DNA from 2 places in the Streptomyces sp. NPDC001851 genome. Region 2 is predicted to be linked to the other one. Evidence: riboswitches for the same ligand, from Rfam matches in the RefSeq annotation. Region 2 holds a riboswitch; the other holds the start of a gene.
What was found. A riboswitch is a leader RNA that binds a small molecule or an ion and turns the genes downstream of it on or off. The one in region 2 is predicted to bind S-adenosylmethionine.
Positions count from the first base shown of each region.

Region 1: another riboswitch for S-adenosylmethionine. It lies ahead of thrC (threonine synthase); the one in region 2 lies ahead of ABT171_RS17665 (aminotransferase class V-fold PLP-dependent enzyme).

Region 1 covers NZ_JBEOYR010000002.1:264,087-271,159, forward strand. Annotated here, with positions in the region: gene groL (chaperonin GroEL) at 1-1,613, opposite strand, end outside; gene ABT171_RS04220 (cold-shock protein) at 1,900-2,103, opposite strand; gene ABT171_RS04225 (MoaD/ThiS family protein) at 2,536-2,811, opposite strand; gene thrC (threonine synthase) at 2,808-4,091, opposite strand; SAM riboswitch class I at 4,109-4,256, opposite strand; gene ABT171_RS04235 (glucosyl-3-phosphoglycerate synthase) at 4,387-5,331, shown strand; gene ABT171_RS04240 (alpha,alpha-trehalose-phosphate synthase (UDP-forming)) at 5,406-6,845, shown strand; gene otsB (trehalose-phosphatase) at 6,833-7,073, opposite strand, start outside.
Region 2 covers NZ_JBEOYR010000011.1:83-7,155, reverse strand. Annotated here, with positions in the region: gene ctaE (aa3-type cytochrome oxidase subunit III) at 1-555, shown strand, start outside; gene qcrC (cytochrome bc1 complex diheme cytochrome c subunit) at 617-1,429, shown strand; gene qcrA (cytochrome bc1 complex Rieske iron-sulfur subunit) at 1,426-2,493, shown strand; gene qcrB (cytochrome bc1 complex cytochrome b subunit) at 2,490-4,127, shown strand; gene trpD (anthranilate phosphoribosyltransferase) at 4,246-5,310, shown strand; SAM riboswitch class IV at 5,386-5,502, shown strand; gene ABT171_RS17665 (aminotransferase class V-fold PLP-dependent enzyme) at 5,645-7,006, shown strand.

The sequences.
Region 1 (7,073 bases), on a different contig from region 2:
ATGTCACCGCCCGGCATGCCGCCACCGGCCGGCGCGGCGGCCTTCTCCGGCTTGTCGGCGATGACGGCCTCGGTGGTGAGGAACAGCGCGGCGATGGAGGCGGCGTTCTGCAGCGCGGAACGGGTCACCTTCGCCGGGTCGATGATGCCCTCGGCGACCAGGTCGACGTACTCGCCGGTCGCGGCGTTCAGGCCGTGGCCCGGGGTCAGGTTGCGCACCTTCTCCACCACGACACCGCCTTCGAGGCCGGCGTTGACGGCGATCTGCTTCAGCGGGGCCTCCAGCGCGATGCGCACGGCGTTGGCGCCGGTCGCCTCGTCACCGTCGAGCTCCAGCTTCTCGAAGACCTGGGAGGCCTGCAGCAGGGCCACGCCACCACCGGCGACGATGCCCTCCTCGACGGCCGCCTTGGCGTTGCGGACGGCGTCCTCGATGCGGTGCTTGCGCTCCTTGAGCTCCACCTCGGTGGCGGCACCGGCCTTGATGACCGCGACACCGCCGGCGAGCTTCGCCAGGCGCTCCTGCAGCTTCTCGCGGTCGTAGTCGGAGTCGCTGTTCTCGATCTCGGCGCGGATCTGGTTCACCCGGCCGTTGACCTGGTCCGAGGAACCGGCACCGTCGACGATGGTGGTCTCGTCCTTGGTGATGACGACCTTGCGGGCGCGGCCCAGGAGGTCCAGGGTCGCGTTCTCCAGCTTGAGGCCGACCTCCTCGGAGATGACCTCGCCGCCCGTGAGGATGGCGATGTCGCCGAGCATGGCCTTGCGGCGGTCGCCGAAGCCCGGGGCCTTGACGGCGACGGACTTGAAGGTGCCGCGGATCTTGTTGACGACCAGGGTCGACAGGGCCTCGCCCTCGACGTCCTCGGCGATGATCAGCAGCGGCTTGCCCGACTGCATGACCTTCTCCAGCAGCGGGAGCAGGTCCTTGACCGAGGAGATCTTGGAGTTGGCGATGAGGATGTACGGGTCCTCGAGGACCGCCTCCATGCGCTCCATGTCGGTCGCGAAGTAGGCGGAGATGTAGCCCTTGTCGAAGCGCATGCCCTCGGTGAGCTCAAGCTCCAGGCCGAAGGTGTTGCTCTCCTCGACGGTGATGACGCCTTCCTTGCCGACCTTGTCCATGGCCTCGGCGATCAGCTCGCCGATCTGGGTGTCGGCGGCGGAGATGGACGCGGTGGAGGCGATCTGCTCCTTGGTCTCGACGTCCTTCGCCTGCTCCAGCAGGGCGGCGGAGACGGCCTCGACGGCCTTCTCGATACCGCGCTTCAGGGCCATCGGGTTGGCGCCGGCGGCGACGTTGCGCAGACCCTCCTTGACCAGGGCCTGGGCGAGGACGGTCGCGGTGGTCGTACCGTCACCGGCGACGTCGTCCGTCTTCTTGGCGACTTCCTTGACCAGCTCGGCGCCGATCTTCTCGTACGGGTCCTCGAGCTCGATCTCCTTGGCGATGGAGACACCATCGTTGGTGATCGTGGGGGCGCCCCACTTCTTCTCGAGGACGACGTTGCGGCCCTTGGGGCCGAGCGTCACCTTGACGGCGTCCGCGAGCTGGTTCATGCCGCGCTCGAGGCCGCGCCGCGCCTCCTCGTCGAACGCGATGATCTTGGCCATGTGAAGTGGTCCCTCCAGGACTGGGGGTGATTCCTTCGGACCGCGCCCGCGCCCGCGACGGACGGCTCGCCGGCCTCGTGGTTCCTTGCCCCACTTGGCCCGCGGGCCTCACCGACCCGGTCCTTCACTGTCACTCTCACCTTCAGAGTGCTAACGCAATGATTAGCACTCGCCCTGGTCGAGTGCAAGCGGCTCAGCCGGATCAGCCTGGGGCGAACAGGGCACCCCGGACACGCCGAAGGGCCCGCACCCTGTGCGAGGTGCGGGCCCTTCGTGCGAAAAATGTTCAGGCGCTGAGGCGAACCATGTCGGCCTGCGGGCCCTTCTGGCCCTGCGAGATCTCGAACTCCACCCGCTGGCCCTCTTCCAGGGTGCGGTAGCCGTCCATCTGAATGGCGCTGTAGTGGACGAAGACGTCCGCACCACCGTCGACCGCGATGAAGCCGTACCCCTTCTCCGCGTTGAACCACTTGACGGTGCCCTGAGCCATGCCTAACTCCCCTATTACTGGCCCTTGCACAGATCCGCACTTCGCGGACCCGGGTCAGACCTCACCCCCCAATCGGTCGGGGGCGTGCGCCGGAACGCGTCGACCGCGGCTGAATGTATCTGTCCAACTGCCGTCTGCAACAGGTCAAACGGACGAGAATTCTGGACGCGAACGGTCCGAAAAGTGGTGAGAATTCACCCGACTTCGGGGCAAGTCGGACCCCGCAAACGTTACAAAAGCCGCATAAAACCCCCGCATTTTGGCTGCTTCCTGCGGGGTGTGCGGCATGAAATCCAGGGCTTGCGACCCGGAGGTCGTGGCCAGGTTCCCCAACTGTACCGCGCTCAATCACGCAGAATTGCCCCCTCCGCTTCTCTCACGGAGGAGGCAATTCCATGAACAATGGGTAACTGAAGTTACCGAAGGTAACGATCAGCCGCCGGCGACCGCCGGAATGATGGAGACACCGGCGCCGTCCGGCGTGGCGGTCTCCAGGCCCTGCTCGAAGCGGACGTCGTCGTCATTGACGTAGACGTTCACGAACCGGCGCAGCCTGCCCTGGTCGTCCAGGACGCGGGCGGCGATCCCGGTGTGGTTCTTCTCCAGGTCCTCGATGACCTCGGCGAGGGTCGCGCCGTCGGCACTGACCTCGGCCCGGCCGCCGGTGTAGGTGCGCAGGATGGTGGGGATGCGAACGGTCACGCTCATGCGAGGCCAGCCTCTCGGAAGGAGTCCAGGGTCGGGCGGATGGTGGCGGTGAGGCCCGTGCCGGCCACCGCGTCGAGGGTCTTCAGGCCGTCGCCGGTGTTGAGGACCACCGTGGTCTTCGCCGGGTCCAGGACGCCGTCCTTGAGCAGCTTGCGGGTGACACCGACGGTCACGCCGCCCGCCGTCTCCGCGAAGATGCCCTCGGTGCGGGCCAGCAGCTTGATCGCGTCGACGACCTCCTCGTCCGTGACGTCCTCGACGGCACCGCCGGTGCGCCGGGCGATGTCCAGGACGTAGGGGCCGTCGGCCGGGTTGCCGATGGCGAGGGACTTGGCGATGGTGTCCGGCTTCTGCGGCCGTACGACGTCGTGGCCGGCCTTGAACGCGGTCGACACCGGCGAGCAGCCCTCGGCCTGCGCACCGAAGATCTTGTACGGCTTGTCCTCGACCAGGCCGAGCTTGATCAGCTCCTGCAGACCCTTGTCGATCTTCGTGAGCTGGGAGCCGGAGGCGATCGGGACCACGATCTGGTCGGGCAGCCGCCAGCCGAGCTGCTCGCAGATCTCGTACGCGAGGGTCTTGGAGCCCTCCGCGTAGTACGGCCGCAGGTTGACGTTGACGAAGCCCCAGCCCTCGCCGGCCGGGTCGCCGATCAGCTCGGAGCAGAAGCGGTTCACGTCGTCGTAGTTGCCCTCGATGCCGACCAGCTCGCCGCCGTAGACCGCGGCCATGACGACCTTGCCCTGCTCCAGGCCGTGCGGGATGAACACGCAGGAGCGGAAGCCGGCGCGGGCCGCGGCGGCGCCGACGGCACCGGCCAGGTTGCCCGTGGAGGAGCAGGACAGGGTGGTGAAGCCGAAGGCGCGGGCGGCCTCCAGGGCCTGGGCGACCACGCGGTCCTTGAAGGAGTGCGTCGGGTTGCCGGAGTCGTCCTTGACGAACAGGCCGCCGGTGACGCCGAGTTCGGCGGCGAGGTTGTCGGCCTTGACGAGCTTGGTCCAGCCCGGGTTCAGGTTCGGCTTGTCGGCCACGTCGGCCGGGACGGGCAGCAGCGGTGCGTACCGCCAGATGTTCGCGGGGCCGGCCTCGATGCGGCGGCGCAGCTCTTCGGTGTCGTAGCCGGAGAAGTCGTAGGCGATCTCCAGCGGGCCGAAACACTCCTCGCAGGCGAACACCGGGCCGAGCGGGACGCGGTGTCCGCACTCGCGGCAGCTCAGGGCCGCGGCGGGGCCGAGGTCGACGGTGGAACTGCTGGTGGTGGCAACTGTCTGCACAGCCATGGAGGCGAGGCCCTTTCTCCTCATCTTCCTCACGACGCATCTCGCCGCGAGACGGATTTGGCACCTTCCCTAGCCGGGAGCCTCGCCACATCAATGCGACAAGAACCGACTGGAGGGTTGCCGGGGCTTCATCGGGCCGTGTCCCTCTGCCCCTCTGGATGAGCGGTATGCAGTTGTCAGCGCGCGGTCGATCCCCGACATGCGATGGTCACCGGCGTTGTTCAAGACTGTAACCGAAGGCCAGGACAGTTGAGATAGTCGTCCGAACCGCGAGACACGTGAGGAGCCGCTGACCGTGCTGGAAGAAGTCGAGCGCTGGCTGGCCACCCGCTCCTGGTCCGTGACCGATCGCCCGCTGCACAAGATCCTGGCGGCCAAGCAGCGCACGGGCCAGTCGGTCTCCGTCGTGCTGCCCGCGCTCAACGAGGAGGAGACGGTCGGCGACATCGTCGCGGTCATCCGTCACGACCTCGTGGAGCAGGTGCCGCTCGTCGACGAGATCGTCGTCGTCGACTCCGGCTCCACCGACCGCACCGCCGGGGTCGCGGCCGCCGCGGGCGCCCGGGTCGTTCACCGCGACGAGGTCCTGCCCCGCATCCCCGCCGTCCCCGGAAAGGGTGAAGTGCTCTGGCGCTCCCTCCTGGTGACCAGCGGGGACATCCTCTGTTTCATCGACGCCGACCTGCGGGAGTTCTCCTCCGACTTCGTCTCCGGAATCGTCGGCCCGCTGCTCACCGAGCCGGACGTGGACCTGGTCAAGGCGATGTACGACCGTCCGCTCGCCGGGACGTCCGGGCAGGGCGGCCGGGTCACCGAGCTGATGGCCCGCCCGCTGCTGAACATGCACTGGCCCCAGCTGGCCGGGTTCGTGCAGCCGCTCGGCGGGGAGTACGCGGCCCGCCGCTCGCTGCTGGAGCAGCTGCCGTTCCCCGTCGGCTACGGCGTGGAGCTGGGCATGCTGGTCGACGCCCTGCACCTGGTCGGACTCGACGCGCTGGCGCAGGTGGACGTGGGCGTGCGCAAGCACCGGCACCAGGACGGACAGGCGCTCGGCCGGATGGCGGCGGCGATCTACCGCACCGCCCAGCTCCGGCTGGCCCGCGGCCATCTGGTCAGGCCGTCGCTGACCCAGTTCGAGCGGGGCGAGGACGGCTTCGAGCCGCGCACCTACTCGGTGGACACCGAGGAGCGGCCGCCGATGGCGGAGATCGCGGAGTACGCCGAACGCAAGGTGGCGTGAACCCGTCGTATACGGCGGTGTGCCGGGCGTAGCCGTACGTTTGAGCGTTTCCGGGCCGGGCTAGGTTGAGGACCATGGCTGCCACGCAGGGTGCTGAGGTACTGGTCGCGTCCAATCGCGGCCCGGTTTCGTACACGGTGGACCCCGGCGAGGGGGCCGGCTCGCTGCGCGCCAGGCGGGGCGGCGGCGGGCTGGTCTCGGGGCTGTCGGCCATCGGCTCGGACGCGGACTCCGTGTGGGTGTGCGCCGCGCTCGGCGACGGCGACCGGGAGGCCGTACGGCGTGCGGAGGGCGGGCTGCTGCCGGCCGGGGACACCGGCGGGCAGCGCGTGCGGATGCTCGACATCGACGCGGCCGTGCACGCGGACGCCTACAACGGCATCGCCAACTCGGTGCTCTGGTTCGTCCACCACATGCTGTACCAGACCCCGCTGGAGCCGGTCTTCGACGCGGAGTTCCGGCGGCAGTGGGCGTCGTACGAGGCGTACAACCGGGCGTTCGCCGAGGCGCTGGCCCAGGAGGCGGCCGAGGGTGCGGCGGTGCTGGTGCAGGACTACCACCTGTGCCTGGTGCCCGGGATGCTCCGTGAACTCCGCCCCGACCTGCGGATCGGCCACTTCTCGCACACGCCGTGGGCGCCGCCGGAGTACTTCGCGCTGCTCCCGGACGACATCCGGGAGCAGTTGCTCGCGGGGATGCTCGGGGCGGACCGGGTGGCGTTCCTGACGCACCGCTGGGCGGACGCGTTCCGGGCCTGCGCGCAGGCGGTCCCGGCGTCCGGGGCCCTCGCGGACACGCGGATCGGGGTGCACGGGCTGGGCGCGGACGGGGACTTCCTGCGCGGGCGCGCGCACCAGCCGGACGTCGAGGAGCGGATGGCGGCGCTGCGGGCGGAGATCGGCGAGGGCCGCAGGACCGTCGTCCGGGTCGACCGCACCGAGCTGTCGAAGAACATCGTGCGGGGTCTGCTGGCGTACCGGCAGCTGCTGGAGGACCACCCCGAATGGCGTGAGCGGGTGGTGCACCTGGCGTTCGCGTATCCGTCGCGGCAGGACCTCGCCGTGTACCGGGACTACACCGCCGCGGTGCGGCGGGTGGCCGAGGAGATCAACGCGGCCTACGGCACACCGGGCTGGACCCCGGTCGTGCTGCACGTCAAGGACGACTTCGCGCGCTCCCTGGCCGCCTACCGGCTCGCCGACGTGGCCCTGGTCAACCCGATCCGGGACGGTATGAACCTGGTCGCCAAGGAGATCCCGGTCGTCTCCGACCGCGGCTGTGCGCTGGTGCTGTCCCGGGAGGCCGGCGCGTACGAGGAACTGCGCGCCGACGCGTTCGCGGTGAACCCCTACGACGTGCTGCAGACCGCGCGGGTCCTGCACGAGGCGCTGTCCCTGCCGGACGGGGAGCGGGCGGAGCGGTCGAAGCGGCTGGCCGCCGCCGCCACCGCGCTGCCGCCCGCCCAGTGGTTCCTCCAGCAGCTGCGGGCGCTCCAGGAGCCTCAGTCCAGCTGAGCCGCCAGGGTCCGCAGCAGGCGGACGACGCCGGCCGGGCCGTCCACGACCAGGTCCGCCCGCTCCGCCAGTTCCGTGACCTCCGTGCTGCCGCTGCAGACCAGGAGGCCGGGGATGCCGTCGGAGCGGAGTTCCTCGACGGCCGCGAAGGCGGGCAGGTCGCCGAGGTCGTCGCCGGCGTAGAGGACCGACTCGGCGCCGGTCCTGCGGACGTACGCGCCGAGCGCG
Region 2 (7,073 bases):
AACCTCACCAGCGTCGGAACCATCATCTGGCTGAGTTCCGAGCTGATGTTCTTCGCGGCCCTCTTCGCGATGTACTTCACCCTCCGGTCGGTGACCGGACCGGCTCACTGGAAGGAGATGGCGCACGCGCTGAACGTGCCCTTCTCCGCGACGAACACCACGATCCTGGTGCTCTCCTCCCTCACCTGCCAGCTCGGCGTGTTCGCGGCCGAGCGCGGCGATGTGAAGAAGCTCCGTGGCTGGTTCATCCTCACCTTCATCATGGGTGCGATCTTCATCGGCGGTCAGATCTACGAGTACACGAGCCTGGTGAAGGACGAGGGCATCTCGCTCTCCTCCGACCCGTACGGCTCGGTGTTCTACCTGACCACCGGCTTCCACGGCCTGCACGTGACGGGCGGCCTCATCGCCTTCCTGCTGGTCCTCGGCCGCACGTACATGGCCAAGAGGTTCACCCACGAGCAGGCGACCGCTGCCATCGTCGTGTCCTACTACTGGCACTTCGTCGATGTGGTCTGGATCGGCCTCTTCGCCACGATCTACCTGATCAAGTAGCGGGACCGCTCCCGCACATCCAGAAGCACCGACGCAGAAGATCCTGACACCGGGGTAATCCGTGAAAAAGCTCTCCGTACGACGACGCCATCCGCTGGCGGCGGTCGTCGTCCTACTCCTCGCGCTGGCGGCCACTGGGGGGCTGTACGCCGCGTTCGCGCCCGCGGGCAAGGCGCAGGCCGATGATTCCGCCCAGTCCCTGACCATCAAGGAGGGCAAGAAGCTCTACGAGGTCGGCTGCGCCAGCTGCCACGGCACCGGTGGCCAGGGCTCCTCCGACGGACCCAGCCTGGTCGGCGTGGGCGCCGCGGCCGTGGACTTCCAGGTCGGCACCGGCCGTATGCCCGCGGCCACCTCGCAGGGCGCCCAGGTCCCGCGCAAGAAGGTCGTCTACAACCAGACGCAGATCGACCAGCTCGCCGCGTACATCGCCTCGCTGGGCGCCGGCCCGAGCGTGCCCACCAAGGAGCAGTACGGCCCGGGCGGCGCGGACATCGCCAAGGGCGGCGAGCTGTTCCGCACCAACTGCGCGCAGTGCCACAACTTCACCGGCAAGGGCGGCGCCCTGACCAAGGGCAAGTTCGCGCCGAGCCTGGAGGGTGTCGCTCCGAAGCACATCTACGAGGCCATGCAGACGGGCCCGCAGAACATGCCGTCCTTCCCCGACACCACGATGTCGGAGAAGAACAAGAAGGACATCATCGCGTACCTGAACGCGGTCAACGGCGAAGAGACGGAGAACCCGGGCGGTCTGGAGCTGGGCGGCCTCGGGCCGGTCAGTGAGGGTCTGTTCGCCTGGATCTTCGGCCTCGGTGCGCTGATCGTGGTCGCCGTCTGGGTCGCCGCTCGGACCGCAAAGGCCAAGAAGTCATGAGTAGCCAAGACATTCCAGAAGAGAACCTGCCCGCTGAGCAGGACGCCCACAAGGGCGCGCACGGCGCGGTATCGATCGCGGACGAGGAGAACCCGTTCGCCGACCCGGGGCTGCCGCCTCACGAGCACCGGATCCAGGACATCGACGAGCGGGCCGCCAGGCGGTCCGAGCGCATGGTGGCCCTGCTGTTCACGGTGTCGATGCTGGCCACCATCGGCTTCATCGCCTCGTACTTCGCGATTCCGCACGACAAGGCGGTCTTCGTCTTCCCGATCGGGCACATCAACGCGCTGAACTTCGCGCTGGGGCTGACCCTCGGCGCGGCGCTGTTCTGCATCGGCGCGGGCGCGGTCCACTGGGCCCGCACCCTGATGTCCGACGTCGAGGTCGCCGACGACCGTCACCCGATCGAGGCCTCGCCCGAGGTCCGCGCGAAGGTCCACGCGGACTTCCGCCAGGGTGCCAAGGAGTCGGCGCTCGGCCGCCGCAAGCTGATCCGCAACACCATGTTCGGCGCGATGGCCCTGATGCCGCTCTCCGCCGTCATGCTGCTCGGCGGCCTGGGCCCGAAGCCCGGCACCATGCTCCGGCACACCCTGTGGGCCAAGGGCAAGCGCCTGATCAACATGAACACCAACCAGCCGCTGCGCCCCGAGGACGTCGCCGTCGGCTCCCTCACCTTCGCCAAGCCCGACGGCCTGGAGGAGACCGACGAGGACTTCCAGAACGAGATCGCCAAGGCGGCCCTGATGATCGTCCGGCTGCAGCCGGGCAACATCAAGGACAAGCGCGAGCTCGACTGGTCGCACGAAGGCATCGTCGCCTTCTCCAAGATCTGCACCCACGTCGGCTGCCCGATCTCGCTGTACGAGCAGCAGACGCACCACGTGCTGTGCCCGTGCCACCAGTCCACCTTCGACCTCTCCGACGGTGCCCGAGTGATCTTCGGCCCCGCCGGCCACGCCCTGCCGCAGCTGCGTATCGGCGTGGACAGTGAGGGTTACCTCCAGGCGCTCGGCGACTTCGAGGAGCCCGTCGGTCCTGCATTCTGGGAGCGCGGATGAGTACTGCATCGAACGACGCACCCCGCTCTCGCGGGAAGGCCCCGGCCGGCGAGCGGATCGCCGACTGGGCCGACGGCCGGCTCGGGATCTACTCCCTGGCCAAGGCCAACATGCGCAAGATCTTCCCCGACCACTGGTCGTTCATGTTGGGCGAAGTGTGCATGTACAGCTTCATCATCATCATCCTGACGGGTGTCTATCTGACGCTGTTCTTCCACCCGTCGATGAACGAGGTGGAGTACCACGGCAGCTATGTCCCGCTCCAGGGACAGCTGATGTCCGAGGCGTTCAACTCGACCCTGCACATCTCCTTCGACGTGCGCGGTGGTCTGCTCGTCCGGCAGATCCACCACTGGGCCGCGCTGATCTTCCTCGCCGGCATGTTCGTGCACATGATGCGCGTGTTCTTCACCGGCGCGTTCCGCAAGCCGCGTGAGATCAACTGGCTGTTCGGCTTCCTGCTGTTCGTCCTCGGCATGTTCACCGGCTTCACCGGTTACTCGCTCCCGGACGACCTGCTCTCCGGCACCGGTGTGCGCTTCACCGAGGGCGCGATCCTGTCGATGCCGATCGTCGGCACGTACATCTCGATGTTCCTCTTCGGCGGCGAGTTCCCCGGCCACGACTTCGTCGCCCGGTTCTACTCGATCCACATCCTGCTGCTGCCGGGCATCATGCTCGGCCTGATGGTGGCGCACCTGATCCTGGTCTTCTACCACAAGCACACGCAGTTCGCGGGTCCCGGAAAGAGCGAGAAGAACGTCGTCGGCATGCCGCTGCTGCCGGTCTACATGGCCAAGGCGGGAGGCTTCTTCTTCCTGGTCTTCGGTGTCATCGCGGCCATCGCGGCGGTCGCCCAGATCAACCCGATCTGGGCCATGGGTCCCTACCGTCCGGACCAGGTGTCCACCGGCGCCCAGCCCGACTGGTACATGGGCTTCGCCGAGGGTCTGGTCCGCTACATGCCGGGCTGGGAGATCAACCTCTGGGGTCACACGCTCGTCCTGGGTGTGTTCATCCCGCTGGTGCTCTTCGGTCTCGTCCTGGCGGCGATCGCGGTCTACCCGTTCATCGAGTCCTGGATCACCGGCGACAAGCGCGAGCACCACATCCTGGACCGCCCGCGCAACGCCCCGACCCGCACCGCGTTCGGTGTCGCCTGGGTGACGGTCTACATGATCGGCCTGGTCGGCGGTGGCAACGACCTGTGGGCCACCCACTTCCACCTGTCGATCAACGCCGTCACCTGGTTCGTCCGGATCGGCTTCTTCGTCGGACCGGTCGTCGCGTTCATCGCCACCAAGCGGATCTGCCTCGGCCTGCAGCGCCGGGACCGCGACAAGGTGCTGCACGGCCGCGAGACCGGCATCATCAAGCGCCTGCCGCACGGTGAGTTCATCGAGGTGCACGAGCCGCTCAGCCAGGAGCAGCTGCACACCCTCACGGCCCACCACCAGTACGAGCCGGCCGAGATCGGCCCGACGGTCGACGAGAACGGTGTCGAGCGCAAGGTCAAGGCCTCGGAGAGGCTCCGGGCGAAGCTGTCCCACGCCTACTACGGCGAGGACAACCAGATCCCGAAGCCGACCGTCGAGGAGTACAAGGAGATCGTGAGCGGCCACGGCCACCACTGATCCCCGCGTCGCCACGCCACGCTGAAGGGCCCCGTCCGGGTTGCGGACGGGGCCCTTCGCCCTGTCCGGGGCTGGATAGGGTGGGATCGGAACGGTTCTTACGACACCAGGAGCGGCTATGAGCGCTGTGACCCCCGCTGGAGGCGACACCGCGGCGGGCCGTTCCTGGCCCGAGGTACTGAACGCCCTGCTGGAGGGCCGCGACCAGAGTGCGGACGCCACGGCATGGGCCATGGACCGGATCATGCGCGGGGAGGCGACGGACGCGCAGATCGCGGGATTCGCCGTGGCGCTGCGTGCCAAGGGCGAGACGGTGGAGGAGATCAGCGGGCTCGTGCGCGCGATGTACGCGCACGCCAACGTGATCGAGGTGCCGGGGCAGACCGTGGACATCGTCGGCACGGGCGGTGACGGTGCCAAGACGGTGAACATCTCCACGATGTCGTCGATCGTCGTCGCCGGCACCGGGGCGAAGGTCGTCAAGCACGGCAACCGGGCCGCGTCCTCCGCATCGGGTGCCTCGGACGTCCTGGAGAAGCTGGGCGTCAACCTGAACCTGCCGCTGGAGCGGGTCCCGCAGGTCGCCGAAGAGGCCGGGATCACCTTCTGCTTCGCGGTGAAGTTCCACCCGGCGCTGCGCCATGTGGCCGCGGCCCGCGGCCAGTTGGGCATCCGCACGACCTTCAACGTGCTCGGCCCGCTGACCAACCCGGCGAAGGTGCGGTCCCAGGCCGTCGGGGTGGCGGATCTCCGGATGGCGCCCATCGTGGCCGGTGTCCTCGCCGAGCGCGGCAACTCCTCCCTGGTCTTCCGCGGCGACGACGGCCTGGACGAGCTGACCACCACCGCCACCTCGCGGGTGTGGGTGGTCCGGGACGGCAAGGTCGCCGAGGAGTCCTTCGACCCGCGGGACGTCGGCCTCGATCTCGTCCCCGTGGAGGCCCTGCGCGGCGCGGACGCGTCGTACAACGCGGAGGTCGCCCGCCGTCTGCTCGACGGCGAGACCGGGCCCGTACGGGACGCGGTGCTGCTGAACTCGGCGGCGGCGCTCGTCGCGCTGCGGCCGGCGGACGCGCCGCTGACCGAGCAGCTGCGGGCCGGGATGGACCGGGCGGCGGAGTCGATCGACTCCGGTGCGGCGAAGCGGACGCTGGACCGCTGGGTGGCGGCCAGCAACGCGTAGCGTCCACCGGCGCTCGTCCCGCGATCCGGACGCGGGTTGCGGGACGACGATCGTTTCACGTACGTTCCTGTACCAGGTCATGAGTGACAGTCATGAGGCCCCGGCCGACTGTCCGGCAACCCTCCGTCCGTGGCGGGGTGCCCCGGGTGAGGACCAGGCCGTGGGCAGCGAGGTCCACGGCAAGCGCGGACCCCTCGTATGAGCCAGGGGTCCTGGTCGTCGAGGAGCCTTCCGTGAGCAAGCGAATGCGATAGGGCCGCAGAGCCCCGCCTCCGCACACCCTTCTTCTCTTCTTCCTGCGCCCTCGGGGCGTATGTCCTCACGGGAGTCACCCATGTCCGTCTTCACCGCTGCCGCCGACCAGTCCGTTTGTGCCCCTCTGCCGGTTCTGGGCCGGGATGTCACCGTCCCGCTCGTCACCGGCGGCGAGGTCACCTACGCCGCCCTCGACTACGCGGCCAGCGCGCCCGCCCTGCAGCGCGTCTGGGACGACGTGGCGGCCTACGCGCCGTACTACGGCAGCGTCCACCGCGGCGCCGGCTACCTGTCCCAGCTGTCCACCGACCTGTTCGAGAACGCCCGGAAGACGGTCGCCGAGTTCCTGGACTGCCGCCCCGACGACCAGCTGGTCTTCACCCGTTCGACCACGGACTCCCTGAACCTCCTCGCCCGCGCCCTCCCCGCCGACTGCCAGGTCTTCGTCTTCGAGACCGAGCACCATGCCTCCCTGCTGCCCTGGCAGGACGCGAAGGTCACCTACCTCAACGCCCCGCGCAGCCCGCAGCAGGCCGTCCAGACCCTGGAGCGCGCCCTCGCCGACCGCGACCCGTACGGCCCGGCCCTGGTCTGCGTCACCGGCGCCTCCAACGTCACCGGCGAACTGTGGCCGGTGCGCGAACTGGCGGCGGCGGCGCACGCGCACGGCGCCCGGATCGTCCTGGACGCCGCCCAGCTGGCCCCCCACCACCCCGTGTCCGTCCGTGACCTGGACGTCGACTGGGTCGCTTTCTCCGGCCACAAGCTGTACGCCCCGTTCGGCTCGGGTGTCCTGGCCGGCCGCGCCGACTGGCTGCGCGCGGCCGAGCCGTACCTCGCGGGCGGCGGCGCCAGCCGCAAGGTGACCCGGCGTCAGGACGGCGGTGTGGACGTGGAGTGGCACGAGAGCGCCGCGCGGCACGAAGCGGGGTCGCCCAATGTGATCGGCGCCTACTCCATCGCCTCGGCGTGCAAGGCGCTCACCGAGGCCGGCTGGGACACCCTGGTCGCCCGCGAGCAGCACCTGATCGCCGGGGTCCGCGCGGGCCTCGCCGAGGTCCCGCAGGTGAAGGTGCTGTCCCTCTTCGGCGACGACGCCCCGCGCGTCGGCGTCATCTCCTTCGTCGTCGAGGGCTGGAACAGCTCCCACTTCGCCGCGGCGCTCTCCGCCGAGTACGGCATCGGCGTCCGCGACGGCCTCTTCTGCGCCCACCCCCTGGTCCGCACCCTCCTCGGCAGCGACCCCCAGACCCAGGGCGAATGCGGCGCCCCCGAGGCTGCCCCGGGTGAAAAGTCCCTCAACGCCATCCGCGTCAGCTTCGGCGCGGGCACCCCCGACGAACACGTGGAGCGTTTCGTGACGGCGGTACGGGAACTGGTGACCGAGGGCGCGAAGTGGACGTACCGCACGGAGGACGGCCGCTGCGTGCCGGCGGTGTAAGGCTGACCCGACGGGCAGCCAGTCCGGGGGCGCGGGGGGGGGCCCCCCCCCCCCCCCCCGCCCCCCG